3 regions of the Gordonia mangrovi genome follow, and region 3 is predicted to be linked to each of the others. Evidence: predicted binding sites of a transcription regulator. Region 3 holds the regulator's gene; each other region holds the start of a gene.

What was found. The regulator LexA, encoded in region 3, represses DNA repair genes until DNA is damaged. The targets are predictions, from matches to a motif close to CGAACANNTGTTCG.
Positions count from the first base shown of each region.
Region 1: the regulator LexA is predicted to act here: its motif matches at 7,949-7,962, upstream of NWF22_RS16770 (alpha-ketoglutarate-dependent dioxygenase AlkB).
Region 2: the regulator LexA is predicted to act here: its motif matches at 6,956-6,969, upstream of NWF22_RS05320 (HNH endonuclease signature motif containing protein).

Region 1 covers NZ_CP102850.1:3,686,392-3,696,814, forward strand. Annotated here, with positions in the region: gene NWF22_RS16735 (enoyl-CoA hydratase/isomerase family protein) at 36-836, shown strand; gene NWF22_RS16740 (SDR family oxidoreductase) at 833-1,591, shown strand; gene NWF22_RS16745 (YceI family protein) at 1,709-2,257, shown strand; gene NWF22_RS16750 (adenylate/guanylate cyclase domain-containing protein) at 2,560-4,164, shown strand; gene NWF22_RS16755 (oxidoreductase) at 4,206-5,081, shown strand; gene NWF22_RS16760 (IS110 family RNA-guided transposase) at 5,173-6,396, opposite strand; gene NWF22_RS16765 (hypothetical protein) at 6,680-7,192, opposite strand; gene NWF22_RS16770 (alpha-ketoglutarate-dependent dioxygenase AlkB) at 7,299-7,925, opposite strand; gene NWF22_RS16775 (MMPL family transporter) at 8,116-10,350, shown strand; gene NWF22_RS16780 (TetR family transcriptional regulator) at 10,369-10,423, shown strand, end outside.
Region 2 covers NZ_CP102850.1:1,147,233-1,157,655, reverse strand. Annotated here, with positions in the region: gene NWF22_RS05335 (alpha/beta hydrolase) at 1-1,113, opposite strand, end outside; gene NWF22_RS05330 (glycosyltransferase family 2 protein) at 1,225-3,111, shown strand; gene NWF22_RS05325 (acyltransferase family protein) at 3,144-5,228, shown strand; gene NWF22_RS05320 (HNH endonuclease signature motif containing protein) at 5,324-6,892, opposite strand; gene NWF22_RS05315 (universal stress protein) at 7,109-7,969, shown strand; gene NWF22_RS05310 (glycoside hydrolase family 26 protein) at 7,973-8,983, opposite strand; gene NWF22_RS05305 (hypothetical protein) at 9,359-9,916, opposite strand; gene NWF22_RS05300 (hypothetical protein) at 9,961-10,269, opposite strand; gene NWF22_RS05295 (T6SS phospholipase effector Tle1-like catalytic domain-containing protein) at 10,400-10,423, shown strand, end outside.
Region 3 covers NZ_CP102850.1:4,659,293-4,669,715, reverse strand. Annotated here, with positions in the region: gene hrpA (ATP-dependent RNA helicase HrpA) at 1-2,817, shown strand, start outside; gene nrdR (transcriptional regulator NrdR) at 2,810-3,322, opposite strand; gene NWF22_RS21190 (LysM peptidoglycan-binding domain-containing protein) at 3,426-3,953, opposite strand; gene lexA (transcriptional repressor LexA) at 4,253-5,038, shown strand; gene ptsP (phosphoenolpyruvate--protein phosphotransferase) at 5,062-6,744, opposite strand; gene NWF22_RS21175 (DeoR/GlpR family DNA-binding transcription regulator) at 6,910-7,680, shown strand; gene NWF22_RS21170 (1-phosphofructokinase family hexose kinase) at 7,710-8,723, shown strand; gene NWF22_RS21165 (PTS fructose transporter subunit IIABC) at 8,809-10,423, shown strand, end outside.

The DNA of each region.
Region 1 (10,423 bases), 970 kb from region 3:
ATATATGTGATTTCCGACATGGCACGGTGTGGCCGATGAGCACTGTGACCGTCGAGCATCGCGGGCAGATCGCGATCGTCACGATGGACCGCCGCGACGCGATGAACACGCTCAACGCCGACATGGTGCGCGATCTCACGGCCGCACTCGACGACCTCGACGGTGACCAGGGGTGCCGCGTGGTGATCCTCGCCGGTGCCGGTCGGGCGTTCTGCGCCGGTTTGGATCTGCGCGGGTACGGCGACGACGGCGCGGACGAGCACCGCGGCGCCATGATCTCGAGTTTCGAACGGCAACAGGACATCGCCGGCCTGGCACGGCGAATCCACGGACTGCGCCAGCCGGTCATCGCCGCCGTCAACGGTGCGGCCGCCGGTGGCGGACTGGCGCTGGTCTGCGCCAGCGACATCCGGATCGGGTCGGCGGACAGCGTCTATGCGGTCGGGTTCATCCGGGCCGGATTCTCCGCCTGTGACATCGGGGTGTCCTGGCTGCTGCCGCGCCTGGTCGGCACCGGCCGGGCGCATGAGCTGATGTTGACCGGCCGGAAGTTCGATGCCGGCGACGCGTTGCGCTACGGCCTGCTCGTCGACGTCGTCGAGCAGGCCGACCTGCTGGCGACTGCGATCGCCACCGCCGAATCGATCCTGGCGAACCCGCCACTCTCGGTCGAGTTGACCAAAGTAGGGATGTGGGCGGCGGTCGAATCGAACTCGTTCTCCGCGACCGTGGAGTTCGAGAACCGGCAACAGATGATCACCGCGATGACCGACGACCGGAGCGAGGCGACCGCCGCGTTCCTCGAAAAACGACGACCGGAGTACCGACGACGATGACCGCAGACCTCTTCGACATCCGCGGAAAGACCGCACTCGTCACCGGCGGCACCAGCGGGATCGGCGCGATGATCGCGCACGGTCTGGCCGAACGCGGCGCGCGGGTGATCATCGCCGGACGCAAGGAGTCCGCGCTGGCCGACGCCAGAGCCGCCGGCCTCATCGCATTCCAGGCCAACCTGTCCACCCCGGAGGCCTGCCGGGAACTCGCGGCCCAGGTCGCCGGCGAGGTGGAGCAACTCGACGTTCTGGTGAACAACGCCGGAGCCACCTGGGGTGCTCCGATCGAGGAGTTCCCGGATGCCGCTTGGGACCGGGTCCTCGACCTCAACGTGCAGGCCCCCTTCGTCCTCACCCAGGCGCTGCTGCCGCAGTTGCTCGCCTCCGCAACCGCCGACGACCCCGCGCGAGTGATCATGATCGGCAGCATCGACGGCATTCGGGTACCGCAGACCGAGTCGTACTCCTACTCCGCCAGCAAGGCAGCTGTGCACCAGTTGACCCGGCACCTCGCCGGTCATCTCGGGTCGCGCAACATCACCGTCAACGCCATCGCGCCGGGCCCGTTCGAGTCGCGCATGATGGCGCACTTCCTGGCCGAACGTGGTGACGAGATCGCGGCGTCCTCGCCGCTGGGCCGCATCGGACGTGCCGACGACGTGATCGGCACGACGGTGTACCTGGTGAGCAGGGCCGGCAGCTACCTGACCGGTGCGGTCATCCCCGTGGACGGAGGGATTTCCACCACGCGCTGAGGTCGCCAGAAAAATTCTTTGCCGCCCCGGGAATGGAATCGGACCATGGTCCGTTTAGAGTGGTGTTGGGTCGAGAGGGCCCACAAGACCCACAGACCACTCACTGGAGGAATCACCATGACCACAGCCGTATCCGCACCGATCGCCACCGGCACCTGGACCATCGACCAGGCCCACTCGGCCGTCGCGTTCTCCGTCAAGCACCTGATGGTCAGCAAGGTGCGCGGCAACTTCGAGGCCTTCTCGGGCACCATCACCATTGCCGAAGACGGCACCCCGTCGGTGCAGGCCGAGATCGACGTCACCTCGATCACCACCGGCAACGACCAGCGCGACGGACACATCAAGTCCGCCGACTTCTTCGACGCCGAGCAGTTTCCGAAGGCGACCTTCGTCTCCACCGGTGTCGCACCCAAGGGCGACGACTACGTCCTGACCGGCGACTTCACCCTCAAGGGCGTCACCAAGTCGGTCGAGCTGGACCTCGAGTTCAACGGCACCAACCCCGGCATGGGCCACGGCGCGGTCGCCGGGTTCGAGGCCAGCACTGTCCTGAACCGCAAGGACTTCGGCATCGACATCGACATGCCGCTCGAGGGCGGCGGCGTCGTGGTGGGCGACAAGGTCACCATCACCCTCGAGATCGAGGCCAACCAGCCTGCCTGATTCGCCAGAGACTTCCGGCCTCACCGGCCGGCGCGTGCGGCCGGCTCCGCGGTCACCCTCATCCCCCGAGGCCGCGGAGCCGGCCCTTCTCCGTCTCGAGGGCCCGGACGTCTCGGACCGCTGTCCGCCGGTGAGGGTCATGGGTACCCTGCAGGTACCTACCGGCGCAGGAGGTGGCCGTCATGGCGCGACCACTCGGCCACGCCGCTCTGCAGCGGGCGTGGCCGTACATCCACGGCGAGGCGCTGCCGCGATACCTGTGGGGCCGCCATCGCCGGACCGACGTCCACGAGCTCGCCGAGATGCCGCGCGTACAGCGCGCCCGCATGTCGCGTCGGGCGACAGCGGCTGCGGCGATCGCGCTGATCGGCACGAACTGCGCGATCGGCATCGAGACCTTCTTACTGGTGCAGCTGGCCTACAACGGCAGCCAGCTCACCTTCGAGAGCACCGTCGGTGCCCCCAACTTCCCGGCGGTGGTCACCGGCATCATCGTCGGGACGATCACCAACATGCTGCTCGGTGTCCTGCTGATCAAACCGCAGGTGGATTGGTTCGTGAGTGGCTTACCCGCCGATCACGCCCGCCGCAAAGCCATCCGTCACATCCCGCGTAACCAGGTGATCGCGACGCTTGCCGCCTGGACCACCGCAGTTGGCTCGTATGCCGTGGTCGCCGACGATCCGTCGTCGTCGCGCACCGCCGGGGTGGCCGCCGCCTTTCTGCTCGCGGCGATGTCGAGCTCGTGTATCACCTACCTGTTCGCCGAGCGGGCCGCCCGGCCACTGGCCGTGGTCGCCTTCCGTGACTTCCCGGCGCGGCACGTCTTTCACGGTGTCCGCACCCGGATGATCGCCGTGTGGCTGGTGAGCTCGGCGGTGCCGATGCTCGGCCTGCTGCTGCTCAATCTCGGCCGGTGGTTGGATATGCTGCCGCCGGTCAGCGGCCCGGTCGACTGGACGATCGTCGTTCTCGGGGTGGTGGCGCTGACCGCCGGTATCCGGGTGATCACTCTCGTGGGCCGTTCGATCGCCGATCCGCTCAGCGACCTGCACCACGCGGTCACGCGGGTTGATGCCGCCGACTACACAGTGCGGGTGCCCGTGTACGACTCCTCCGAGCTCGGCGTGCTGCAGCACGGCTTCAACACGATGGTCACCGGACTCGAGGAGCGGGAGCGGATGCGGCGGCTGTTCGCCCGGCACGTCGGCGACACCGTCGCAGCGCAGGCCCTCGAACACGGCGAGGGTATGCATGGTGTCAATGCGGCGGTCGGCGTGTTGTTCGTCGACATCATCGACTCCACCGGTATTGCGGCACGCCAGGACCCGGGTGCCACCGCAGACCTGCTCAACGACTTCTTCACGATCGTCGCCGATGTGGTGGACAGCCACCACGGATTCGTCAACAAGTTCGAAGGCGATTCTGCCCTCGCCATCTTCGGCGCACCGGTGGAACTCGACGACCCGGCCACGGCGGTGCTGTCCGCGGCCCGCGAGCTCGCCGACCGGCTCGGTGCCGAGCTCGACATCGGCTGGGGGATGGGCATTTCGTACGGCACAGTGTTCGCCGGCAACATCGGTGCCGAGACCCGCTACGAGTACACGGTGATCGGCGATGCGGTGAACGAGAGTGCACGCCTGTCGGATCTGGCGAAACAGTCCGGCACGTTCGTGGTGGCGTCGGGTGCCGCGCTCGCCTGTGCGGCCGAAGGTGAGGCAGGCGAATGGATTCCGGTGGGGACGCGCTCTCTACGTGGCCGGACCGAACCGACCCAGGTCTTCGCGCCACGGTCGATCGCACGCCGCGCACCGGGGATCTCGATGGGCTCGGTCGTGGCCGGTCTGTTGCGGCCCGCGCGCCGGGTCACCGGACAGTTCATTGACGGCGGTGGCCCGAGGCCATAGCGTCGCCGGCAGGAAGTGCACAGCGTCAACGGGGAGGCTTGATGAGCAAGTGGACGACCGCGGACATCCCGGATCAGACGGGAAGGCGGTTCGTGGTGACCGGTGCCAACAGTGGTCTCGGGGCCGAGACGGCCAAGGCGTTGGCCAACGCCGGTGCCACCGTCACCATGGCGTGCCGCAACCTGAACAAGGCGCAGCCCGTGGCAACCGAAATAGGCCCGAATGCCACGGTGGCACAACTAGATTTGGCCGACCTCGCCTCCGTGCGAGCGTTCGCCGAGAACTTCGACGGCGCCGACGTGCTGATCAACAACGCCGGAGTGATGGCAGTTCCCATGCGGCGCACCGCGGATGGTTTCGAGATGCAGATGGGTACCAACCATCTCGGGCACTTTGCGCTGACCGCTCTGCTGCTGCCCACGATCACCGATCGGGTGGTGACATTGTCGTCCGGCATGCACCAGATCGGTCGCATCGATCTCGATGACCTGAACTGGGAGAAGCGCAAATACCGTCGCTGGCGTGCGTATGGGGACTCGAAGATGGCCAACCTCATGTTCGGCAAAGAACTGGCCGAGCGACTGGCCGCGGCCGGATCGTCGGCGACCTCGATGATCGCGCACCCCGGCTACGCAGCGACAGAGCTACAGGGTCGGTCGGAGACCGTCGAGGACGTCTTCATGAAGTTCGGCAACAAGATCTTTGCGCAGAGCGCCGCCGGCGGCGCTCTGCCCACACTGTATGCGGCCACCTCACCCGATGCCGCCAACGGCATGTTCTACGGTCCGACCGAGTTGTTCGGGAGTCGCGGCGCCCCCGGCGTCTCCGGCTATCGCAAGCGTGCCGACGACACGGCATTCCGTGGTGAGTTGTGGGCGCTCTCCGAACAACTCACGAAGACCGAGTTCGCAATCTGATCGGCCCCTACTGCACGTCGAAGGCAATCGCGTTCGAGGCACCGGAAATGGTGTCGGTGACGCTGATCGAGACATCCCTGAAGGTTTGATGTCAAGCCGCGGCGGGGGTTTGGTCCTTCCATGCGGTGGCGGGGTCGTAGGGGATACCGCGGGCCAGGCAGCCATGGAGTATGCCGACGAGGCGGTTGGCGAGTTGGCGTAGCGCGGCGTTGTGGTCGACGTCTCGGGCTCGTTGTTTGCGGTAGTAGGCGCGGGCGCCGTCGTCGTGCATGAAGGCTCCGTGGGCCTGGGCCATCAGGGCGTCGACGAGTCGGTCGTTGTGGACGTAGCGGGCGGAGACGATCCGCGATTTGCCCGACTGTTTCGTGATGGGGCTGGTGCCCGCCGCGTTGCGGCGGGCTTTGCTGTTGCGGAAACGTAACGGGTCGTCCCCGAACTCGGCGAGCACCCGGGGTCCCACGGTCGGCCCCATGCCGGGCTGGCTGAGGTAGATCTCATGGTCCGGGTGCTGGGAAAAATGGGCATCGACCTCGCCGGCGAGCTCGTCGATCTGCTCGATCACCACACCCAGCACCGCCACCGAGGCGCGCACCGAGGCCGCGTAGGCGTCGGTGACCCGATCAGGTTGGCCGAGGTGCTGTCCGCGTAGGATCTGTTGTATCTCAACAGCTTTGGTGTCTTTGTTGCGGCGACCCTTGAGGAGGGGCAGGATCTGGCTTTTGGTCAGCTTCGCCGCCCGCGCCGGGGTCGGCGCCTTGGTCAGCAAGCCCAGGATCGGCCGGCTCGTCAATTCCAGATCCAACGCCGAACACACCAGCAGGATCGCCGGGAAGTACTCGCGCAGCGCCGCACGCACCCGCAGCATGTGGCGCGTGCGTTCCCAGATCATCGTCTGATGCGCGCGGGCCACCACCTTGACCGCGTCCGCGATCTCGGAGTCCCCACCACTTTCCCGCAACTGGTGGCGACGACTCCGCAGCATCTCGGCCAGCGCATGCGCATCACCCTTGTCGCTCTTGGCGCCCGAACTGACCACGATCTCGCGGTAGCGATGGGCCTGTTTGGGATCGACTCCAAATACCCGATACCCCGCAGCGATCAACGCGTTGACCCACGGACCGCGATCGATCTCGATACACACCAGCACCTGGTCAGGCTGATCGCCCTCGTCGAGGAAGGTCGCCGCGATCTCCCCGAACCTCTCGATCCCGGCGATCCCCTCAGGCAACCGCGCCCGCCGCAACACCTGCCCACGCTCGTCTTGAAACTCGACATCGTGGTGGTCTTCGGCCCAATCATCCCCGACGAACAACACTGCCACTGCCGGTGCCTCCTCACAGCTACCAAGCCGTCGATTGTTCAACACGGCAGCTGGCCGGAGGACCCTCGCGAACTAATGGTTCAGTGCTCACACCCCGAAACCACATCGGAGCCGGCACGACATCCCAGCAGCAATCACACCCTCTTGGCCGACCACCAGGGGCACGGTCTCGATCCAGAACTCGCCATCAACGGTTCCGTAGGCACGAGTGCTCACCCAGCAGCAGCCACCAACACCAAGTCTGACCCAAACTCACGACCAGACCCAGTAGCTCCCATTAGTAGGCGCCCGGAGCGCGCAGTGTGTAGGGCTTCACCGACGTGCAGTCCTGTGTCTTGAACAGCTTGGCCTTTTCCGGCACCTTCGGGCCGGACAGCCGGACCTCCATTCGGCATTCGTCCCCATCGACCACGGGTCCGGCATCGATGGTCGAGTTGTAGCGGACACCGAGCTGTGAGTTCCGGGGATACACGCCCGGGCTGATGGGCTGCGCATAGGGCGCGTACACCCAGACGTTGATCGACCTCACCCCGTTGGGTGCGTTGTCGCGTCCCAGCTTGCCGTAGTGCTCGGGCTCGTTGCCGGACGAACCGAGCGCCGAACTGCCGGCGTCGAGGAGATCGGAGCTGCCCGATCCGGCGCTACCGGATCCAGCGCTACCGGAGTCCGAGCTGCCGGCGCTGCCGAAGACGGTGTCCAGCGGGCCGGCCACCGCCGGAGCGGCGCCGACGGCGATGATCGCCGCCGCGCCTGCGACGGCGAGAGCAGACGTGCGCGACCTGAGACTCATGGACAACCCCCCCGAGGCGTGGACTTCCCATCGATTGAATCACCACCGCCCGCGTGCCCATCCCGGCGGGGTCGTCGACGACGTGCCCTCCGCCCGGCTGGTGCGATCACCAGACGCCGGGCGGTCGGAATTGGATGCTGATGCGTGGACCGACCCCGGATACCTTCGGCACCGAGTGTTCCCAGGTGCGCTGGCAGCTTCCGCCCATCACCAACAGGTCGCCGGGGCCGACCTCGAACCGCAATGAGGAGCCGCCGGCGCGCGGTCGCAGCAGCAACGGGCGCGGAGACCCCAGCGACACGATCGCCACCATGGTGTCCTCGCGTGACCCGCGGCCGATCCGGTCCCCGTGCCAGGCGACGCTGTCGGAGCCGTCGCGGTACAGGCACAAACCGGCGGTGGCGAAACCTTCGGGCAACTCGTCGCGGTAGTGCCGCCCGAGCGCCTCGCGCGCTGCGGCCAGTAGCGGATCGGGGAACGTCTCGGCGGAATGGTAGGTGGCGACCAGCCGCGGAACGTCGACGACCCGGTCGTACATGCGCCGTCGCTCGGCGCGCCACGCGGCCCCCGCGTGTAGCCGGTCGAACAGTGCCGACGACCCCGAGATCCAGCCGGGTCGGACGTCGACCCACGCGCCGTCGGACAGGTGTCGTCGGGTGGTGACGTCCAGTGGAAGCAATTCCGCGTCCTCGGTCGCCTGATCGAAGAGCGACCACTGCATGCCGGCGGTCATGACCACGAGCTTACCGCAGCATGCGAACGCGTGTTCGATATAGCTTGCGTCACGCGCGGCGGTTCGGCGAGGCGTTGCCCACTCCACGCCCGGTCTCGCTGGCGAGATCGGGCGTTTCTTGTTATCCAGTACCAAGTGGTAGTCACTAACACTTTTGACTGCTTCGGCTGCCGATTCGATAGGGGAGACCATGGCGTCAGTGCTGTTCCGAGTCGGAAGGTTCTGCTTCCGACACAAATGGTGGGTAATTGCGACCTGGCTGCTCGCGGCGATCACAGTCGGTGGGCTCGTCGGCGCCCTGAGCCCGAAATTTGCCAAGGATTTCAGCCTGCCGGGGACTGACTCGGGAACCGCGACCTCGCAGATCGAGGAGTACTTCCCGCAGGTAATGGAACAGCAGTCGCAGGCGTCGACCAGTGTCCTGGTGGCCGCCGACGACGGTCTCGCCGCGCACACGGACCAGATCAACGCACTCGTGGACGACCTCACGACACTGCCCGAGCTGACCGATCCGTCGACCGTGGTGAATCCGGTCGTCGCCGCGCAGGCCAATCCGGCGATCGCCGGGTCGGTGCTCGGCGACGAAGGCCGCGTCGGACTGATCCAGATCCGTCAGAACATCGAGATCATGGATCTCACAGTCGAGGAGAAGGAGCAGCTGCAGGAGATCCTGGCCGAGCACCGCGGCGATGGCCTGCAGGTCGAGGCGACCGGTTCACTCATGCAGGTGATGGAGCCGGGTGGCACCGCCGAGCTGATCGGCTTCGCCGTGGCATTCGTGGTCATGATCGTGGCGTTCGGCGCGCTCGTCGCCGCCTTCATTCCGCTGATCACCGGTCTGGTGGGCGTGATGATCACCATCATGCTGCTGACGCTGTCCGCCGAGTTCCTCAACATCAACGAGACCGCGACAGCGATCGTCACGATGCTCGGCATCGCCGTCTCCATCGACTATGCCTTGTTCATCGTGTCGCGCTACCGGACCGAACGGATGCGCGGCGGAGATCCCGCCGACGCGGCGGGACGTGCGGTCGGCACAGCCGGCACCGCCGTCGTCTTCGCCGGGCTCACCGTCATCATCGCCGTCGCGGCACTGATGGTCATCGGCATCCCGCTGATCACCCAGATGGGTATGGGCGCGGCCGTCGCGGTCTTCATGGCGGTGCTCGCCGCGCTCACCCTGATCCCCGCGCTGCTGGGGGCGGTGGGCAGATTCGCCTTCACCCCGCGCATCCCGTGGATCAAACATGCCGCCGAGAGCCCCACCTACGACACCGTCGGCGTGAAGTTCGGCCGCACGGTGGTCAACCGGCCGATCCCGTTCATCGTCGCGGGCCTGGCGGTGCTGGCGCTGGCCGCCATCCCGATGTCCAAGATGGAACTCGGTATGTCGCTGACCAGCGATGATGAAGCGCAGGCGCAGACCCTGCTACAGCGCGGCTTCGGCGAGGGAATCAACGGTCCGCTGCTGGTGGTGCTGCACACCGAGGACGGCGACGTCAGCGCCGCTGCCGAGAGCGCCGTGGACCACATCGCCACCCTCGACGGTGTCGCCAATGCGGCTACTCTGACGTGGATGGGCAACGGCACCCCGCAGCCGCAGGTGGGTGCGGACACCGCACTCATCTCCGTGACCCCGATCAGCGCTCCGTCGGATGCCGCCACACACGATCTGATGGAGACGATCCGCGACTACACGCCGACCGCCGAGGCCGCGGGAGTGGAACTGCATGTCGGCGGCCAGACCGCGATCTTGTCGGACCTGTCGGCCAAGTTGGACAGCGCGCTGATCCCGTACCTCGTGGTGGTGGTGGGTCTGGCGTTCCTGATCATGATCGGTGTGTTCCGGTCGATCTGGGTGCCCCTGATCGGCACGCTCGGCTTCATCTTCTCGGTGCTCGCGACGTTCGGCATGACCGTGCTGTTCTTCCAGGAAGGTGCGCTCGGCCTGATCGACAACACCAAGCCGATCCTGTCGTTCCTGCCGATCTTCCTGATCGGTGTGGTCTTCGGCCTGGCGATGGACTACCAGGTGTTCCTGGTGACTCGGATGCGCGAGGAATACATACACGGGATGACCGCCAAGGACGCCATCGTCACCGGCTATCGGCACGGCGCCCGGGTAGTGACCTCGGCGGCGATCATCATGATCAGCGTGTTCGCGGCCTTCATGCTCGCGCCGGACACGACGGCCAAGATGCTCGGCTTCTCCCTGGCCGTGGCGGTGGCCTTCGACGCGTTCATCATCCGCATGATGGTGGTGCCCGCCATCATCGCGCTGCTGGGTGATCGAGCCTGGGGTCTGCCGAAGTGGTTGGATCGACTCGTGGTGGACTTCGACATCGAGGGCGGTGCCGTCCGCAACCGCGGACTCGAGCACCTCGACACCGACACGACACGGGACACGGTCGCGTCGGCGACCTGATCCGAGGAGGTCATGGGCATGGCCACACCGACGACGTCCCCGGGCTGCGGACCGGGGCGTCGCATCGGTTTGC
Region 2 (10,423 bases), 1.9 Mb from region 3:
TTGCCCCTCACGGCGGACCCGCAGAACACGGTCTCCGGCGCCGCACGCACGCGCAAGTGTGAGTTGCATTACGTCGGGCGGGATGATGTCGTCGCGGCTGCCGTAGAACGCGATGATCGGCACCTCGGTGGAGTCCCGGGGCAACGCGTAGGCCTGCACGGCGGCCATCAGATCGTCGGCGGCACCCGGCGTGACGGCCCGGAACTCGTCAGGCGGGGCGGGCTGGGCGGCCAACGCCGTGGCCGTCGACGAGCACGACAGCGTGCCTGCGGCGCCCTGCCCGAGGTGATCGCCCGGGGTGACCTGGTCGGAGCCCTGCGCCACGCCCTGCACCAGCAGCGGATAGAGGTAGCGTTGCGCCACCGTCAACGCCCCGTCCTGGGCGTTGTGGACCAGATACGTCGCATCCAGCAACGGCGCCACCGCCACCGCCCCGAGCAGCTCGCCGGTGTCGTCGCCGTAGGCCGCGTACTGCTCGGCGGTCGCCCACGCCGCCGCGCCGCCCTGTGATCGGCCGACCGCGAACCACTGCGATCCGATCGACGGCTCGACGGACCGTGCCGCGCGGACCGCGTCAACGACGTTGTAGGCCGCCGTGTGCGGTTCCAGGTAGGGGTGCGCGGCGGGCTCGCCGGTGCGGATACCCAGGCCCTGATAGTCGGTGGTCACCACGGCGTAGCCGCGACGCAGGAAGTCGTCGATGGCGCCGAGATCGCCGAACATGTCCGGCCGGTCCGACGGTGCGCAATCGCGGCTGATGCCGGTGGTGCCGTGTGCGTAGGCGATCAGCGGCCACCCGTCGGCGGGGCGTCGTTCATCCGAAGGTATGAAAACCGCGCCACTGACCGCGGTGGCGGCGCCGTCGACGCCCGACGTGGAGCGATAGACGATCCGGTTGATGTCGGTGTCGGCGGGCAGGGCGGCCGTCCAGGTGTCGAGACCGGGATCGGTGCGCATCACCTCACCGCGCCCGGAACGGGCATCCGCGCTGATCGCGACGCCGGACGAGGTGCTCGCCGGCACCGCGGTCGGGTCCACGGATGCGCACGCCGCGGCCATCGGCGACACGGCGACCACACAGGCCACCGCCACCGTTCTCCACCGCCGTTGCACAGAAGAAAGGTAACGGCTCTCACTGCGTCGGCGAACTCGGCCATCGTCGGTTCCGGGCCGATGGCATTTCCGCAGTTTGCGTAGACGGGCACGGTCACCGATTCTGGTCGAATGGAGTTGGTGATCGGGGGACGCGACTCGGCGGTCGAGGCGATCGCCGATGCGGATACCGAGCCGATCTCCGTCGCTCAACGACCGTTGAGCCGCCGCAAGTCCGAAGCGCCTGCGCCGGAATACGATCCGCAGGCCGTGTCGCCGCCCCACAGCGACGAGGTCTACGACTATCTGGGTCCGCAGATGCGCTGGATCCAGTTGTTTCTGATCGCGGCTTTTGTACTGGTCGGCTGGTCGATGTTTCTTTTCGCCACCGGTCGGCCCTATTTGTGGCCGGTATTCCTTGTGCTGGGCGCAAATGTGATCGGAACCACATTGTCGGCGTTGACCGGAACGTATCGGCGTCGTGTGACGTGGCGGTCGCATCAGGAGCGGATCACTGACTGGCAGACCAGCGGCAGCCGGCATCCGTCGGTCGACGTCTTCCTGCCGACCTGCGGCGAGGGTGTCGACATCCTGCGTAACACCTACCGGCACGTGTCGGCGATGCGGTGGGAGAGTCCGCTGACCGTCTACGTGCTCGACGACGCGGACCGCGACGAGGTGCGCGAACTCGCCGCCGACCACGGATTCCGCTACATCGTGCGCCCCGACCGCGGGCATCTGCGCAAGGCCGGCAACCTGCGCCACGCGTACACGGTCAGTTCGGGCGAGCTGATCGTCATCTTCGACGCCGACTTCTGCCCACGCCCGGATTTCCTGCAGCACCTGGTGCCCTACCTCGACGACCCGCAGGTGGCCATCGCGCAGAGCCCGCAAACGTTCACCACCACCGAGGCGATGAACTGGATTCAGCGCACCGCCGGGGCGACCCAGGAGTTCTTCTACCGCTGGGTGCTGCCGTCGCGCGACCGGATCGGTGCGGCCAACTGTGTCGGCACGTCGGCGGTCTACCGGCGCAGTGCGCTCGAGCAGGTCGACGGGTTCGCCGCGATCGAACACTCCGAGGATCTGCACACCGGCCGGCACCTGCAGCAGGCCGGTTACGAGATCCGGTACGTACCCGTGGTGCTCTCGCGCGGACTGTGCCCGTCGGATCTGGCCGGCTTCCTCAACCAGCAGTACCGCTGGTGCCAGGGTTCGCTGTCACGGCTGCGCAACGACCACATCGAGGCGCCGCGCCGGATGCGGGTGCGGCAGTGGTTGGCGCACTGGGCGGGCATCTTCTACTACCTGACCACCGCGATGAACGTCTTCCTGCTGTTCCTGCCGGGCATCATCATGGCGGCGGTCTATCCCGACGACGTGCAGCCCCGACAGCTCGTGCCGTTCCTGCTGGGGCTGTGGGTGTACGTGGTGCTGTTCCCGCTGGTGTCGCGGTCGCGATGGCGGCTGGAGGTGCTGCGCGTCCAGATCGCCTACAGCTTCGCCCACACCATCGCCATCTGGCACAAGGTGATCGGCCGTGAGATCGACTGGGTGCCCACCGGGGCCATCGGCAAGAGCAACGCGCTGGCGCGATCCATCTCCTGGCTCGGCAGCATTGCGCTGGGCGGCTCGCTGCTGGCGTTCTGGGGGTTCATCATCCGCGACGTGGTGGTCTACGGCCTCGCCGACTTCTGGATGATGCTCGGCTTCGTCATCGCCTACACCTATCTGACCGGCCCGCTGCTGCTGGAATTCCTGCGCGTGCTGGTGCCGCGCCTCTCCCCGCTCTCGGAGCAGCGCGCTTCCCCGTCCGCTGCGGAGCCGGCTGCCGAAGTTCTGGACGGGTCAGAGAAGGCCACCCGACCGCTGCCGACCCGCACCGAGCACCGCCCCCGCTCCACCAACTGGAACCGCATCACTGCCTGGGAGGTGATCGGCTACACCAGCGCGATCCTGTTCATCGGAGCGTTGGCGTTGGGCTGGTTCGACATCATGCTGCCGTGGGCGGGCGCGTGACGACGGTCGACTCCGAGGCGCCGACCACGCCGGTGCGCATCCCCGCCGCCAGGACCTTCTTCGACGACATCGCCGGCCTGCGCGGCATCGCCGTCCTGCTGGTGGTGCTGTTCCACGCGCACGTGCCGTTCGTCACCGGCGGATTCGTCGGCGTCGACATCTTCTTCGTCATCTCCGGATTCCTGATCACCCGGCTGCTGATCCGCGAGTACGAGCGCACCGGGTCGCTCTCGTTCAAGGGCTTCTACGCACGCCGGGCGCGACGCATCATCCCGGCGGCCGCGCTGGTGATCGTGGTGTCGATCATCGGTGCTGCGCTGACCATGCCGCTGCTCAAAGTCTTCAAACAGGCCATCGACCTGCTCGCGGCCGCCGCACAATTGGCCAACTGGCACTTCCTGTCGCAGAACGCCGACTATCTGGCCGGCGCCATCGACGGCAGCCTCGCCACACATTTCTGGTCGCTGTCGATCGAGGAACAGCTGTACTTCCTCTGGCCGCTGGCGGTGTTCGCCGCCGCCGCCATCGCGTCGAGAACCGCGCTGCGCCGAGTTGTCTCGATGCGCGTCGCGGTGGGCATCGTGGTGGGGGCGTTGACGCTCGCCTCGCTGATCGCCTCGATCCGGATCACCCCGACCGACCCCGCCACCGCCTACATGGCCACCTACACCCGCGCCTGGCAGTTCGGAGTCGGCGGCCTGCTCGCCGTGATCGCACCGCTGTTCGCGTTGCGCCGGAAGACCCCGCGGATCGCCGCGATCGTTGCGATCCTGATGGGTTGGCTCGGCGTCGCCGGCATCATCGTGGCCGCGACGATGATCGACGCGCACACCCCATACCCCGGCACCGCCGCCCTCCTGCCCACCATGGCCGCCGCCCTGGTCATTGCCGCCGGCCAGCTCTTCCCAGCCTCCGCCCGAGCACCTTCCCCCCAACCCCACACCCCCAACCTCACCGCCGGCCGCCTCCTCGCCACCCCACCCCTGACGTTCCTCGGCCGCGTCTCCTACGCCTGGTACCTCTGGCACTGGCCGGCCATCGTCCTCTTCGAAACCGTCACCGGCGCATCGTCGTGGCCGGTCCTGCTGCTGGTATCACTGGCGGCACTCGGCATCGCCACACTCTCGACGCTGTTCTTCGAGGAACCGATCATCAACAACCGCGAGTTGCGCCGCAACACCTCGGCGTCGATCTCGGTCGGCATCACCGGTGTCGTCGTCGGACTCACCGTCACGATGATTGCCGGCATCCTCACCGTGCAGATCGCCAGCCGCGACACCGTCGCCAACGCCGCGCTGAGCTACCAGTCGGTGTTCGGCACCGAGAGCGGTGAGCCGGCGGGACCGGTGGTACCCAACCCGTTCCAGGCCTACGACGACCGCCCCGAACCGCACGAATGTCTGATCCCGGTCGGCGAACCCTCCGCCGGCGTCGACTGCACCTTCGGGCCGGATCACGGCACCCCGGTGGTCCTGTTCGGCGACAGTCACGCCGACCACTGGTCGGAGGCGATCCGCAGCATCGGCTCCACCCACGGTTGGCGTGTTCACCAGTTCACCAAGGCGGCGTGCCCGGCGCAGAACCTGCAACCACGTCCGGGCGTCGCCGACCCGTACACCCAACCCGAGTGCGCCCAGTGGCGGCGGGATGCGCTGGCCGACATCCAGGCGATCGAGCCGCGCATCATCTTCGTGTCGTCGTTGTCGACGTACGTCCCCGACCGCGACGACGTCGAGGCCGCCTGGGACGACACGCTCACCACGCTGCGCTCGACCGGCGCGAAGATCGTCTACATCGCCGACACCCCGTATCCGGGCTTCCAGATCCCCGACTGCATCTCCGGTGCGATGGACAATTGGCACAGGTGCGATTTCGAGCTCGACGGCTTCACCCGGATCGAACCGATCCTCGACGAGCAGGCCCGCGGACAGAGCACCGACATCCTCACCATCGGCGTCAACGACCTGCTGTGCGACGGCAACCTGTGTTTCCCGGCGCGCAACAAGATCCTGTTCTACCGCGACGACTCGCACCTCACCGCCACCGCCGCCGAGGTGCTGGAACCGGCCCTTGTGCGGCAGCTCGACGAGGCGCGGTTCGACTACGGCGGGCGGTAGGCGGGCCGACGGACCGAGACTTCGCGCGCCCAGCTACCAACCGCGCGTGCAGTTTCGCGCGCGGTTGATCGACGGGCGCGCGAGAATCTCGCGACCTACCGCACCCGAGCCAGCAGCCGTCGTCGGGCCTGGTGACTCGTGCGACGCCGCTTGCGCTTTCGGCGTCGAGCACGCGCGGCCGCTCGCGCCGGGGGGATCGGCTGGCGCTGAACCGCTGCGGCCGCAACCGGCGGTTCGGGTTCGGCGGCTTGTGGGTCCTCGCTGATCGTGCCGGTGCGTAGGTAGTGTTCGAACAGTTCGCCGACCTCGTGCACCCGGTTGACTTGGGGTGGTCCGGGTGGGCTGCCGTCGAGTGGGTTCAGTGACCACCCGGCGCGTCCGGCGTCACGACCTTTGCGGATGATGCGGGTGGTCCACTGCCCGGGCTTGGGGCCGACCATCCGGTTGTGCGGTGGGCACGCCGGAGCGGTCTTGTCGATGTCGGTCGTTCCGCCGTCGGCCCAATCCTTGTCTGCGTGATGGATTTCGATGATCGCGCTCGGATTCGAGCAGCCGGGTTTCGAACATCCACCGCCGCCGTCCTGGGCGAAGTGCATCAACCGTTGCGCCCGACTGGCAAAGCGTTTGGCGGTGCCCAGATACAACGGCTCGGCTGTGTGGTCCTTGAACACCGCGAGGTGGAACTGCGCCTCGGCGGCCATCTCGATGATGTCGGCCATGGGTAGTTGGGTGCCCGTCGCGGTGTGCCCGAAACCGGCGCGGTCGCGTAGATCGGCTTCGTTGACCTTGACGATGATGTGTGGGGGCAGACCGCGGTGACTCTTGCCGAGTACCCCACCGTCGAGCACCAGTTGGAACAGGGCCTCGAGAGCGTCGTGGTTGCGTTGGCCGGTCGACCGATGATCGCGGCCGGCGGCCTCTTTCAGCTTGTCGATGTCGGCGTCGAGGGTCGCGCCGCGCGGCGAGTCGCTGTCGTCTGGGTTGTTCATCCCGGGAGCGGCCATCTTCGCGAGTATCACGTCGAGCATGGCGCGTGCCTTCGGGGTGAGTGCACCCTCGATCTCGCTCATCGACTGATCGTCTTGGTCGCCGATCAGCACCGAGCGGCGTCGGGCGCGGTCACGCTCGTCGGCCAGGGTGCCGTCGGGGTCGATGCGGCCGAGGAGTCCGGCTCCGGCCGTGAGGATTTGTTTGGGGGTCAGAGTGCGGGCGAATTCGGCCATCATCGTCTCGGCCTTCTCGGCGACGTCCAGCGGCACCGAGCGGGGAATCTTCTTGAGTACTTTGAGAACAGCATCGACATGGGCGGGCGCGGCCGCTCCCTCGGCGACCACCGCAGCCAACGCCGCATAGCGGGGCGGGGTGAGTTCGCCCTGCAGTGAACGGAATTGCGCCAACGCCCGCATATGGTTCATGCGGCGGCGATGATCGGGGATGCGTAGATGATGTGCCATCATCTCGCCGATATGGCGGTACCCGAGTTGGCCGGCCACGCCGCGGTCGTTGCAGTCCATCATCCGGCGATGCCCCATCAGACTCATCCGACGATAGGCACGCTCGTGCTGTTCGGCGACATCGAGGATCGCATCCTGCGGAGCGCGGGTGGTGTCGACGGCGTCGATGCGGTCCAGCAGGTCGTGCAGCTGCGCATACAGCTGCTGCACTTCACTGACCTGATCCCTGATCTGACCGCTGCCCGACACTGTGTAGCCCCCCAGCCCGCCGTTCGAACGTATCTTCGAGATTAACCGCAATCTTTGATGTCCGCAACCCGTTGATCGAAAGCGCACATCGAGGGACGAAATGCCCTGACCCCGGACGTCGATCAGGAGTGAACTGGAGGTGTCGCGGGAAACGGACTACGGATGAGGAGGCGGTCGATGACTGTACGTGATGGCTCGATAGTGGTGGCGGTGGACGGCTCGGACAACGCGCTGGTCGCCACGCGATGGGCGGCCATCGCGGCGGAACGCGAGAACCTCCCGCTCGACGTCGTGTGCGCCTTCGAGAACCCGCCGGTCGTGCCGACGCAGGCGTTCCTCGACGGGCTGCGTGACGAAGCGCGCGAGCGCGTCGACGAGGCGGCGGCTCTGGCGGAGAAGGTGGCCCCGGGTCTGAACGTGGCGGCGTCGATCGTCGAGGCGCGCCCGGCGTTGCTGTTGCGGGCGCTGTCGTCGCGGGCGCACTACCTGGTGGTCGGCAGCCGTGGACGCGGGGGAGTGACGGGGCTACTCCTGGGCTCGGTGAGCACGTATGTGGTGGCGCACGGCGACTGTCCGGTGGTGGTGGTTCCGCCCGCCGAAACGGCCGAACCGCCGGCCGGCGCTGTCGTGGTCGGACTGGACGGCTCGCAGGTCGCGCACAAGGCCGCAGTGGAGGCATTTCGTCAGGCGCAGTTGCTGAAGACGTCGCTGGTCGCCGTCCACACCTACAGTGCGCTGTCCGGTGAGGTCATCGGTGGTCGGCACATGCCGCCCCGGCAGCAGCTCCATGATGAGGCGGTGGAGCTGGTGACTGCGCAGCTTGGCGATCTTCGCGAGCAGTATCCGGATGTCAACGTCGACACCGTTCTCAGCGTGGACAAACCGGCGCAGAGCATCCTCGATCAGGCCAAGGACGCACCGCTCGTGGTACTCGGCAATCGCGGGCGCGGCGGTTTCCGTGGACTGCTGCTCGGGTCGACGTGTCAATCGGTGCTGCATGTCGCACCGTGCCCGGTGATGGTGGTGCACACGCAGTAGCGCTCACCGGTCGACGATTCCGGCCAGCCCGCCCCGGAAAGCCTCGGTACTGGCCGGCGTCGTGTTGAATCGCCAATCACGTTCCTTGTCGGTCTGGAACCACAGGAACGCTTCGAACCGCGGCTCGGATTCGACGATGGCGAAGAAGTCGCGAATCCAGTTGGCCTTGAGTTCCGGCGATGGACCGTCGGCGCAGCCGACCTCGGTGATCAGCAGGGGTTGGTTCGCGCCGATCATTCGCAGCCGAGACAGGCTGCGCGGAAACAGGTCTGGCGCCGACTGCCAGTGATGCCCGGGCACATCTCCCCAGTTGTATCCGTCGACGGCCAGGTAGTCGACGACGCCGTGACCCGGATAGGCATCCCCGAAATCCGTGGTCGCGTCAGTCAGTACGTTGGGCGCCCAGACGAAGCGCACATTGTCGGCGCTGGCGTCGTCGAAGATGTTCCACATCCGATTCCACGCGGCCCGGTAGTCCGCAGCAGTGTTGCCGCTCATGCCGATCGCCCACGGGTACCAGGTGCCGTTCATCTCCTGTGCGAATCGCAGGAGCACCGGTCGGCCCCACTCCGACAGCTGTGCGGCCCATCGTCGGAAGTCGGCGTCGAAGTCACCCGCCGCAATGCGCGACAACGCATATCGTGGCTGCTCGATGCCGCCGCCGGGCTGCCAGGGTTCGAGTGTGAGCAGCGGACTGGCCCCCGCGTCGACGATCGCGTCCAGATCGGCGAGCGGCGCGTTGTCGCCGATCGCGGCAAAGCGGTGCAGGAAGCCGGGCGCAGCAGCGGCCAAGACCGCGAGTTGCTCGATCGGCGACGGCGACGACGCGGAGGCCGGCAGGACACTCGGGATGAACGCGCCCCAGCGGCGGTCGGGTGCGGGCTCATCACCGGCGGTGGGGGGCGAGCAGGCCGTCAACGGCAGGGCGACCGACCCGACCAGCAACAGTGTGCGCAACACCTCCCGACGCGACCAGACGCGCTTCGGCGCGTGCGAGGTCGGCGCGGGCGTCATGGGTCCATCTTGGCGGGTGGCGGGCGTTGTGTCGTCGGAGGGGAGGTGCGTGGGCATCGCAGCTGGTGTTCAACCGGCATCGGCCAGGTCTCGCCGCTCGATGATGGCGTTGACTCGAATGGTCAAGTGGTCGGACTCAGGACGCTGCGGGGCGGCATCGCGGGTCGACTTCGGCCACGCGGGTGGCATCGGGGAACGCGGGCCGTCGACCGCCCGCGTTCCCCGAGACCACCCGGTTCTCTACGACGACCCGCGCGAGCGTCCCGAGTCGTCGCACAACTGGAAGCGGCATCCATCCCGCCGCGGTCACGCTCGGGATCACCGACGATCCACCCCCGCACTCCCGTCATCGAAGGCGTGAGCCCGGGAAACTCGTCAGGTCGGGCAATGCACCGTGTACTCCCACACAGTGCCTTCCTCCGGTCCCGTGACCCGAACCACCACGTAGTTCTGTGCCCCGGGCGGCAGCGTCACGCGGGCGCTGCCGGTACCTTCGTTCAGGTTGTCGCCCACGTACCCGGTGTTGTGGACGAGGCGCCCCTGATAGAAGACCTTGATCTCATCGGGCTGGTTCACGGTCTCGTAGTCGAGGGTGAACGCCGTGGGACCGGTGCGGCCCAGGATGTGTCTGGTCTCCGTGACACCTTCGCCGCCGGACTTTGTCTGCTGATTGCATTGCTGCACAGGCGGTGACGGTCCAAATAGCCCGTCGAGACTGCCGAAGGGCAGCCCTTCGAGGCTACCGAGGTCAAGGCCTTCCAGACTTCCCGGACCGAGGCTGCCGAAGTCGAGGTCGGCCGGTTGACGAGGGGATGCCGATGCCGTGCCGGTGGCGGTCGCCAGCGTTGCGGCCAGCACGGAGACGGCAACGACGAGCGCAGGACGATACTTATGGATGCCGGTGGAACCGCGCGGCTGATTCGGTCCGGTCATGACGAACTCCGAGAACTCTTGATGGAGCAGTGACGACATCAAACCTAGCCACCCGATCCGGACGGCACCATCGCCCAGATATGCGAATATCGCAAGGCTGCAAAGTCTTTCGTTCGATATGCAAACGGGATCACGTCGGCGCGTGCTTCGTCGGTGCGCCCGTTGACCGTATCGCCGGTCTCGAACTGAACTGCACTGTAGCCATCGGCAACGGCCAGGGCGTCGTTCAGCTTCGTTCGCTGATCCTCGATGTCACGGGGTACGACGTTGAAGAACCTATGCTTCGGCTTGTCGAAATCGACAATGTCCAACTCGGACAGCGACTTGTTGGTTTGGACCAGGGCTATCTCCAACGCAATCTGCGGGATCCGACCCGTGTCCCGCGATCCTGCACGTCTCGCCGGCCAAACCATAGATCTGATGGACTGATCACCACAGAACGCACACACCACACGCCGCACCCCTCAACGCCGAGGAGCCCTGATGCCCAACGACGACCCCGAACCC
Region 3 (10,423 bases):
GGCATCCGCTACGTGATCGACACCGGCACCGCGCGCATCTCCCGCTACTCCACCCGTTCCAAGGTGAATCGTCTACCGGTGGAACCGATCTCGCAGGCCAGCGCCCGCCAGCGCGCGGGACGCTGTGGCCGCGTCGCGCCCGGCGTGTGCATCCGCCTCTACGCGGAAGAGGACTTCGACGCCCGTGCCGGGTTCACCGATCCGGAGATCCTGCGCACCAACCTGGCCGCGGTCATCCTGCAGATGGCGTCGCTGCGGCTCGGTGACGTGTCGCAGTTCCCGTTCGTGCAACCGCCCGATGCCCGCGCCATCCGCGATGGCATGGCCGTCCTGACCGAACTCGGCGCGATCCGGGACACCCAGCGCGACGACCACGAGCCGGTGCTCACCCAGGTCGGCCGACAGATGGCCCGCATCCCGGTGGATCCACGACTGGCCCGCATGCTCATCGCCGCTCGGGACGGCGGATGTCTCGACCATGTCCTGGTGATCGCCGCAGCCCTGTCGATCCCCGACGTGCGGGAACGCCCTGCCGAACACCGCGAGGCTGCCGACGCCGCCCATCGCCGGTTCGCCGTACCCGGCTCGGAGTTCCTCGCTCATCTCGAGCTCTGGTCGTACCTGGCCGAACGCCGCCGCGAGCTGTCGGGGAATCAGTTCCGGCGGCTGTGCGAGCGTGAGTTCCTCCATTTTCTGCGGATACGGGAATGGCAGGAACTGCATCGACAGCTCAGCCGGGTCGTGACCGATCTCGACTGGACGGTGCGCGCCACCGAACGCGACGCCGACGCCATCCACCGCGCGATCCTGGCCGGACTGCTCGGCAACATCGCTGTCCGACAGGGCGATTCGCGCGAGTTCCTGGGTGCACGGAACACCACGCTGGCGATCTTTCCGGGGTCATCGCTGGCGCGCAAGCCGCCGCCGTTCCTGATGGCGGCCGAACTCGTCGAGACCTCACGGTTGTTCGCCCACACGGTGGCGGCGATCGACCCGCTGTGGGTCGAGCAGCTCGCGGGTGACCTGGTCCGCCGCAGCTACAGCGAACCGCATTGGTCGGCGAAACGCGGCGCGGCAATGGCCTACGAGCGGGTCACGCTCTACGGTGTCCCGCTGGTGGCGCGCCGCCGGGTGCGGTTCGGCCCCATCGATCCGCCCACCGGGCGGGAGATGTTCATCAGACATGCCCTCGTCGAGGGCGACTGGCGCACCGAGCACGCGTTCTTCCACAGCAACCGCGCACTACTGGAGGCCGCGGCAGACGTCGAGCACCGCGCGCGACGCCGCGACGTGGTGATCAGCGAACAACAGCTGTTCGACTTCTACGATGCGCGCGTCGGCGACGAGGTGGTGTCCGCGCGACATTTCGACAGCTGGTGGAAGAAGGCTCGGCGCGCACAGCCGGACCTCCTCGATCTCCGCCCGGAGGACGTCGCCACCGACGTCGCCGTTGCCGACACCGATTTCCCCGGCGCCTGGCAGCAGGGCGAGACCCGCTTGGAACTGCGCTACCGCTTCGAACCGGGTGCCCCCGACGACGGTGTGACCGTGGTGATCCCGCGGGCGTTGCTCGACCATGTGCGGCCGGCCGGCTTCGACTGGTCGGTACCCGGTTTGCGCGGCGAGCTCGCGACCGAACTCGTCCGGTCACTGCCCAAGGCGCTCCGCAAGTCGATGGCGCCCGCTGCGCGTTTCGCGGATCTCGCGCTGTCCCGGTTGACGCCGCGCGCCGAACCCCTGCTCGCGGGTCTGGCCCGCGAGTTGAGTGCGATCACGACCATGACCGTGGCGCCCGGCGACTTCGCGCCGGAGAAGATCCCGCCTCACCTGACCATGAATTTCGCCGTGGTCGACCGAGACGGCTCGGTCCTCGCCACCGACAAGTCGCTGCAGACGCTCAAGAAGAAGTTCGACGACGTGGGCGAGCAGTCCGAGCCCGCAGAGGTGTTCACCGCATGGACCACCACCGGGATCGGCGACCTGCCTGCTACGGTCACGACAACCGTTGCCGGGCAGTCGATCACCCATCACGTGGGTCTGGATACGGTGACCGACGGGACCGGTCGCCCGATCGGGGTCGCCCGTGGCGAGTTCGGCACACAGGCCGAACGCGACCGCCGCCACGCCGCAGCGGTGGTGACGCTGCTCGACCTCGCGATCGCACCACTGTCGCGCAAGATCACATCGACCCTCGATGCAGCGGGACGCCTGGCGTTGAGTCAGAGCCCCTACCGCGACGTCGACGGACTCGTCGCCGACTGCACCCGACGTGCCATCCGCGACCTCGCAGCCGGCCAGAACCTGATCGCCGTCCGATCGACGGCCGCATTCGGGCGGCTGCGCGACGATCTCGGCCCCCGGGTCGCCGAGCGCGCACCGGACTATTTCGCGACGACAACCGACGTGCTGCGGCGTGTCGCACCGTTGCGGGCGCAGATCGACCGGGTCAGCGGATCAGTGGCTGCCGACGACGTCGCCGAGCAGCTCGAGAATCTGGTCTTCGACGGCTTCGTCGCCGCGACACCACACGAGAAACTCGTCCACGTGCCGCGCTATCTGGAGGCGGCCACCGTCCGACTCTCGGAGTTACCGGGCGCCGCCGCCCGCGACAGTGCGTCGTTGGCCGCGGTCGACCGCGTGGTGACGCAGTGGAATCAGCGTGCCGCGCAGCTGCCTGCGGCCCGACGTGAGGCGCTCGACGAGCATGCCCACTGGCTCGTCGAGGAATTGCGGGTCGGTCTGTTCGCGCAGCGCCTCGGGACCGCCCGGCCGATCTCGGAGAAGCGCGCGATGCGCGCCCTCGATCAGTTCAGCTGAGCCCGTCGGTGGCACTGACGCGATCGTCGGACCCGGCCGATTCCGCGGAGCGCTCGTGGGTGAGGTTGCCCTGGAGGTCGTCGATCTCGCGTTGGAAGTCTTCCAGCGAGTCGAATGATCGGTACACCGAAGCGAACCTCAGGTACGCCACCTCGTCGAGATCGCGGAGCGGTCCCAGGATCGCGAGGCCCACCTCGTTGCTGGGGATCTCGGCCGACCCGGATGCGCGCACCGCATCCTCGACCTGCTGCGCGAGCTTGGCGAGCGCGTCCTCGGCGACATCGCGCCCCTGACAGGCACGACGCACCCCACGCATCACCTTCTCCCGGCTGAACGGTTCGGTCACACCGTTGCGTTTGGCGACCGACAGCACGGCACTCTCGACAGTGGAGAATCGGCGACCGCACTCCGCACATGCACGGCGCCGTCGGATCGCCTGCCCCTCGTCGGCGACACGCGAGTCGATGACCTTGGTGTCTTCGTTCTTGCAAAACGGGCAGCGCATGTCGTCCTCACGCACATCTCGGGACACACCGGCGCGCCGGTCGCCCGCCACGCCGTGCCGGTTCCCGGCCGGACCCTGTGCCATCGAGGATACCGTCAGGCGCTCAGCTGTATGCGGGAGCAACCAGAGCCTGACCCACCCGCAGGCCGGAATCCGCGAGCCGATTGCGTTCGACGATCTGCTCGATGACCGCCTGGCGCGGAACCTCCGGCGCAATCCTATCGGCGATGGAACTCAATGAATCGCCCTGTCGCACATGGACGATTTCGGTTCCGGTAGGGGCCGGCTGCACCGACGCGGCATAGTTCGAACCGATGATGGCGACAACCCACACCAGCAGGGCGAGTGCCCCGCCGAGCATGACGGCCGCCGCCGTCGCGCGGCGCCGGGCGACGACCCGACGATCGATCGCCGATGCCGCACAGCGCGTGCCCGCGACGCGCGCCGACGCCGCTGCGCCCGACCCGCCCGGACGACGGCCCGCCGGGCCGGTGGCGTCGTACCGCTCGCGCCGGCGCGAGTCGAGGGCCCGCGCGGCCGGTTTCGTGGCGTTCGGGCTCGTGACGGTCGAAGTCGCTGCCATCGGGGTATCGGCGTATCGGATCGGGCGATGCAGTGTGGCTGTGCTCATCGTGTCCTCCTGGGGCTGCATGTGCTGTGGGGAATGTGCTGTGGGGGTCGGGCGGCACACCCTCGAACACCGTCGCTCATGTGTTCGAGAGAACGCATGTTCGATTTGTAGCACGCCACTCCGACAATGTCTCGACACACGTCGAACACATGTTTGAACCTGTCGGGTTGTTCAGATAATGTCGGCTGCATGGTGACGGGCGCCGATGGGCCGCCAATGGACACTGACCAGCAGGTCCCGATCTCGACCAGCCACCCGGAGCCGGCCATGCCGGATTCCCGACAGGAAGGACTCGACCGATGAGCGACAAGGCCGGCGGGCGGCGCGGCGCCTCCCGCGGGAACGACGACACAACCACGACACCTGCGGACAAGACGTCGGCAGCGGCCGATGCGGGTTCGGCAGCCGATGGCGCGGCCGCCGACCCGGAGGCCGCGGAGGCCGCACTGACCCCGCGACAGCGGGGCGTGCTGGAGTACATCCGGGCGTCGGTGCGCGAGCGCGGCTATCCACCGAGCATCCGGGAGATCGGTGACGCGGTAGGCCTCACCTCGACCTCATCGGTCGCCCACCAGCTGCGGACCCTGGAACGCAAGGGTCTGCTCAAGCGCGACCACAATCGTCCTCGCGCGGTCAACATCCAAGACGGGGACCAGCACATCCCGCCGGGTGGTGCGTCCGCCGCGTCCGGCGATGCGAGCGAGCTGCCGACGCCGACGTTCGTCCCCGTGCTCGGCCGGATCGCCGCCGGCGGACCGATCCTCGCCGAGGAAGCCGTCGAGGACGTGTTCCCGTTGCCGCGGGAACTCGTCGGCGAGGGTTCACTGTTCCTGCTGCGGGTCGTCGGCGAGTCGATGATCGACGCGGCGATCTGCGATGGGGACTGGGTGGTGGTGCGCCAGCAGAGTGTCGCCGACAACGGCGACATCGTGGCAGCGATGATCGACGGCGAGGCCACCGTCAAGACGTTCAAGCGGAAGGACGGTCACGTCTGGCTGATGCCGCACAACGATCTGTTCGAGCCCATCCCGGGTGACGACGCCGCAGTACTCGGCAAGGTGGTCACCGTGATGCGCCGGGTCTGATCCCGCAGCGTCGGAGCCGCGCCTCAGGATCCCGGCGCCGCGGCGAGTGCCGCAGTCGCCGCCGCTCTCGCAGCGGCCGGATCCGCTGTGGCGAGTGCGGCTTCGGCAGCCGCCCGACACTGGTCGACGGTCACCTCGGCGAGCCTGGCGCCGACCGCGGCAGCGGCCGCGGGCGCAGTCGACAAGGACGTCACCCCCAATCCGACCAGTACGCAGGCGAGCAGCGGGTCGGCGGCAGCCTCGCCACAGACCCCGACCGGTTTGTCGACGACGGCGCCGGCACGAGCGACTCCGCCGATCAAGGTCAACACCGCGGGTTGCCACGGATCGGTGAGGGACGCGAGTTCCGCCGACATCCGGTCGGCCGCCATCGTGTACTGGGTGAGATCGTTGGTGCCGATCGACACGAAGTCGACCTCGGCGAGGATCGATTCGGCGAGCACTGCCGCCGCCGGTACCTCGATCATCACACCGGCGATCAGTCCGCGGCGGCGCACTTCACCGGCGAACTCGGCTGCTTCGGTCGCCGACGCGATCATCGGCGCCATCACCCAGGGAGTCGGTTGATGACCGTCGGCGGCCGCTGCGATCGCGTCGAGCTGGGCGGCACGAATCTCCGGGTGCTCGTCGGCGATGCGATTGCCCCGCACACCCAACGCGGGGTTGGTCTCCTCGACTTGCGTGACGAACTTCAGCGGCTTGTCGGAACCCGCATCGAGCGTCCGGATCACCACCTTCTGGCCCTCGAAGGCATCGAGCACCTCCCGATAGAGACGCGTCTGCTCCTCCACCGAGGGTTCGTCCGCGCGATCGAGGAACGCCAGCTCGGTGCGGAACAGCCCGACACCTTCCACCGGATGGGCGGTCGCCGAACGAGCCGACCTACCGTCGGCGACGTTGGCCAGCACCGCGATCGGTCGGCCGTCACCGGTGACACCCGGCCCGCGCCAGTCGGCCACCAGTTCCGCCATCCGGCGGCTCTCCTCGACGCGGGCGGCCGCGTCGCCGGCATCGGGATCGACCTCCAATGTGCCCGCGGTCCCGTCGACCAGCACCACGGTTCCGGCCGCCACCGCGCCGAGCCCGGACACCGCCACGACGCACGGAATACCGAGCTGTCGCGCGATGATCGCGGTGTGACTCGTCGGACCGCCCAGCCGGGTGACCAGAGCGGTGACCTTCTTCGGATCCAGCCCGGCGGTGTCGGCCGGCGCCAGGTCGTCGGCCAGCAGCACCGACGGCTCGGCGGGTTCCGGTACACCCGGTTCGGCGACGCCCAGCAGTTCGGCGACCACACGGTCCCGGACATCGTTGAGGTCGGTGACCCGCTCGGCCATGAGCCCACCGAGTTTGGTGAACATCGTCGCGAACTGTTCGGTCGCGGCGACTGCGGCGGCGGGGGCCGCCGTCCCCTTCTTGATGAGTCCCGATGCCGCGCCGATCCAGCCGCGATCCTCGGCCAGACCCGCGGTCGCCGACAACACCTCCGCCGCGGCACCCGAGGCGTGTGACGCGCGCTCACGCAACCGTCCGGCGACTGCGGCGGCGGCGTCGGTGAAACGCTTGATCTCGACCTCACGTTCATCCTCGACGACGGACGCGGCGTCGGATGGGTCGTAGACCGGACGTTCGCCAGGCCAGATCGCGGGTCCGTAGGCATGCCCGCCGACCACCGGTGTTCCGTTCAGTACGTGTGTGTGCTCCATCGAAATCCTCACTTGTCCGATCGCATGGGCACGATGTGCCGCGTGGACGCCTCTGGTCACGTTGTGATTCAAGTTACAAGAAATCCTTGACTTGTCAACACAAACAGGCGTAAACACAGATATACCCACATTGGACCCCACTCAAATCAACAGACGAGGACATTCGTGTACGCGGAGGAACGCCAACAGGCGATCGCCAACCAGGTACGGCAGAACGGCCGCGCCTCGGTCACCGCATTGGCGTCATTGTTCGACGTGACAAGTGAAACGGTTCGCCGCGACCTCGCCGTCCTCGAGCGCAACGGACATCTGCAGCGTGTCCACGGGGGCGCCGTGCGGCCGGGTGCGACCCCGGTGGTCGGTGAGCAGGGCATCGACGAGCGCCTGCTGTCGCATACCGCCCAGAAGCTCGCGATCGGCAGAGCCGCGACACGATTCCTCCCGCCCGATGGCGGTTCGGTGTTCATCGACGCGGGCACCACCACCTACCAGGCCGCCCTCGCCCTCCCCCGCGACCGACGGCTGACAGTGGTGACGCACAGCATCCCGGTGGCCGGCGCCCTCGCCGCACAGGGCGCCGACGACCTGCATGTGCTCGGCGGTCGGGTACGCGGACTAACGCAGGCGACAGTCGGCGCCGACGCCGTTGCCGCACTCGAACGGCTCCGGATCACCACGGCCTTCGTCGGCACCAACGGCATCAGCGTCGCGCACGGCCTGTCCACCCCGGACCCAGACGAGGCAGCGATCAAATCCGCGATCGTTCGAGTCGCCAATCGTGTGGTGGTACTGGCGGATTCGTCGAAGACCGGCCACGAGGACCTCGCATCGTTCGCCGGACTCGAGGACATCGACGTCCTGATCACCGACACCGGAATCGAACCCGCCTTCGCGGCGATACTCGCCGACCACGGCATCGAGACGGTGATCGCATGATCACCGACCACCCCACGGAAAGAGAGCCCATGCCCACCCCACATGTCTCCGTGCCCGCCGAGACCGACCTGCCTCCGGAAATTCTGACCGTGACCGCGAACCCGAGTCTCGACCGCACGCTGGAACTGACCTCTCCCCTGGTTCACGGCGCCGTGCAGCGTGCGAGCGCCGTTCGCGCCGAGCCCGGCGGCAAGGGCATCAACGTCGCCCGCGTCGCATCGGCTGCCGGTGTCGACACCCGGGCACTGTTTCCCGCACGCGCCGACGATCCACTACTCGCCGCGCTCGATGCGGTCGCGCTGCCCTATCTGACCCTCGCGATCGACGGTGAGGTACGGTCCAACGTCACCATCGCCGACCCGGACGGCACCACCACCAAGGTCAATGCCCCCGGGTTCGTGCTCGACGACGCGATCGCGGCCGAGTTGACCGAACTGGTCCTCCGCAACGCGCGCGGCGCCCGGTGGGTGGCGCTGTGCGGCTCCCTGCCCCCCGGGCTGCCCCACACCTGGTACCGCACGGTCGTCGACGCCCTGCAGGGATCGGGATGTCGTGTGGCCGTGGACACCTCGGGCGCTCCGCTCGCGGCCGCGGTCACCGGTCCGGTCGATCTACTCAAACCCAACGAACAGGAACTCGCCGAAGCGACCGGCGCCGACCCGGCACAGTTGGCGGCAGCGTCGGCCCAGGGTGATCACGCTCGGATCGTGACGGCCGCGACCGAGCTCGCGCAACGTACCGGCGCGGCGATCCTGGCCACGCTCGGCGCCACCGGGGGCCTGTTGGTCACCGGGACCGGCGCTTGGTTCGCGACTCCGCCGCCGATCGTGCCGCGCAGTACGGTCGGCGCCGGCGACGCCGCGCTGACCGGCTATCTCATCGCGGAGTGCCGCGGCGCCGACGAGCCCGAACGACTGCGCACGGCGGTCGCCTACGGTTCGGCAGCCACCGCACTCGCGGGCACCCAACCGCCGTACCCCGACCAGATCGATCTGGACAACGTCACCGTCACCGACCTCACCGGGGCCGCCAGTGCAGGTTGACCACACCAGGCGCCCACCTCTGAACCCCGCACTGCGAAGCACCGCACCAGAGCACCGCACCAGAGCACCGCACAAAGGAAATCCCATGTCAGAACAGATAATCACCCCACAGACGGTGAGCCTCGACGTGGACGCCGGAGACGACCCGGCGGCCGTGATCGGGTACCTCGCCGACGCGCTGGCCACGGCCGGTCGCACCACCGATGCCACCGTGCTGGCACGCGGCGCACTCGATCGTGAGGCCAAATCGGCCACCGGATTGCCCGGCGGGATCGCGATCCCGCACGCCCGCGCCGCGTCGGTGACCGAGGCCAGCCTGGCCATGGCGCGGCTGTCCAAAAAGGTCGACTTCGGTGCCCCGGACGGGCCCGCCGACCTCGTGTTCCTGATCGCCGCACCCGAAGGTGGCGCCACCGAACACATGAAGTTGCTCAGCTCGCTGGCGCGGTCTCTGGTCCGGCCCGAGTTCGTCGACTCGTTGCGGGAGGCCGACAGCGACGACCGCGTCGTCCAACTCGTCGACGAGGCCATCAACCCGCAGCCCGCGCAGACATCGGCCGCGGCCGCGTCGGCCGCAACCGCGACCAGCGCGCCTGCGGCGACCCCGCCGGCCGCAACGGAGGCCGGCGGTGGCGACCGACGCCCCTCGGTGGTGGCAATCACCGCATGCCCGACCGGTATCGCGCACACCTACATGGCCGCCGACGCCCTCAAGTACGCGGCCGAACGCGCAGAGGTCGACTTCCATGTGGAGACCCAGGGATCATCGGCCACCACCTCCTTCGATCCGCAGGTCATCGCCGATGCCGACGCCGTGATCTTCGCCACCGACGTCGGGGTGAAGGGCAAGGACCGTTTCCGTGGCAAACCCGTGGTCGCCTCGGGGGTCAAACGTGCGATCAACGAGCCCGACGCGATGATCGCCGAAGCCGTCGCCGCATCGAAGAATCCGTCGGCAACGGTGGTCAGCGGCGCAGACGACGGTGGCGAGGCCGATGCGACGGCGGCGGCCGCCGGCGTCGGACTCGGCGGGCAGGTCCGACAGGCCCTCATGACCGGTGTGAGCTACATGATCCCGTTCGTGGCGGCCGGTGGCCTGCTCATCGCACTGGGCTTCCTACCCTTCCTCGGCGGCTACGAGATCGCCAACAGCACCCTCGACGAAGCCGGATCGATGTCCGACGGCGCGTTCATCGCCTTGAACTACAGCCTCTGGGACCTGCCTGCGGGTGGCCTCGGCCAGTACATCGGCGCGGTGCTGTTCGCGGTCGGTTCACTCGCCATGGGCATGTTGGTTCCGGTGTTGGCCGGCTACATCTCCTTCGCCATCGCCGACCGTCCGGGCATCGCCCCGGGCTTCGTGGCCGGACTTGTCTCGGTCGCCGTGGGTGCGAGCTTCATCGGCGGCCTGGTCGGCGGCCTCATCGCCGGCGTCGTGTGCTTGTGGATCGCCCGGATCCCGTTGCCGCAATGGGCACGCGGGCTGCAACCGGTGGTCATCATCCCGCTGCTCGGCAGCATGGTGATCGGCGTGCTCCTCTACATGCTGTTGGGCAAGCCGCTGGCCTGGGTCACCGAGCAGATGACCGATGCGCTCAACAGCATGTCGGGTGGCTCCGCGGTCGTCCTCGGTGTGGTGCTCGGCCTGATGATGTGCTTCGACCTCGGTGGACCCGTGAACAAGGCGGCCTACCTGTTCG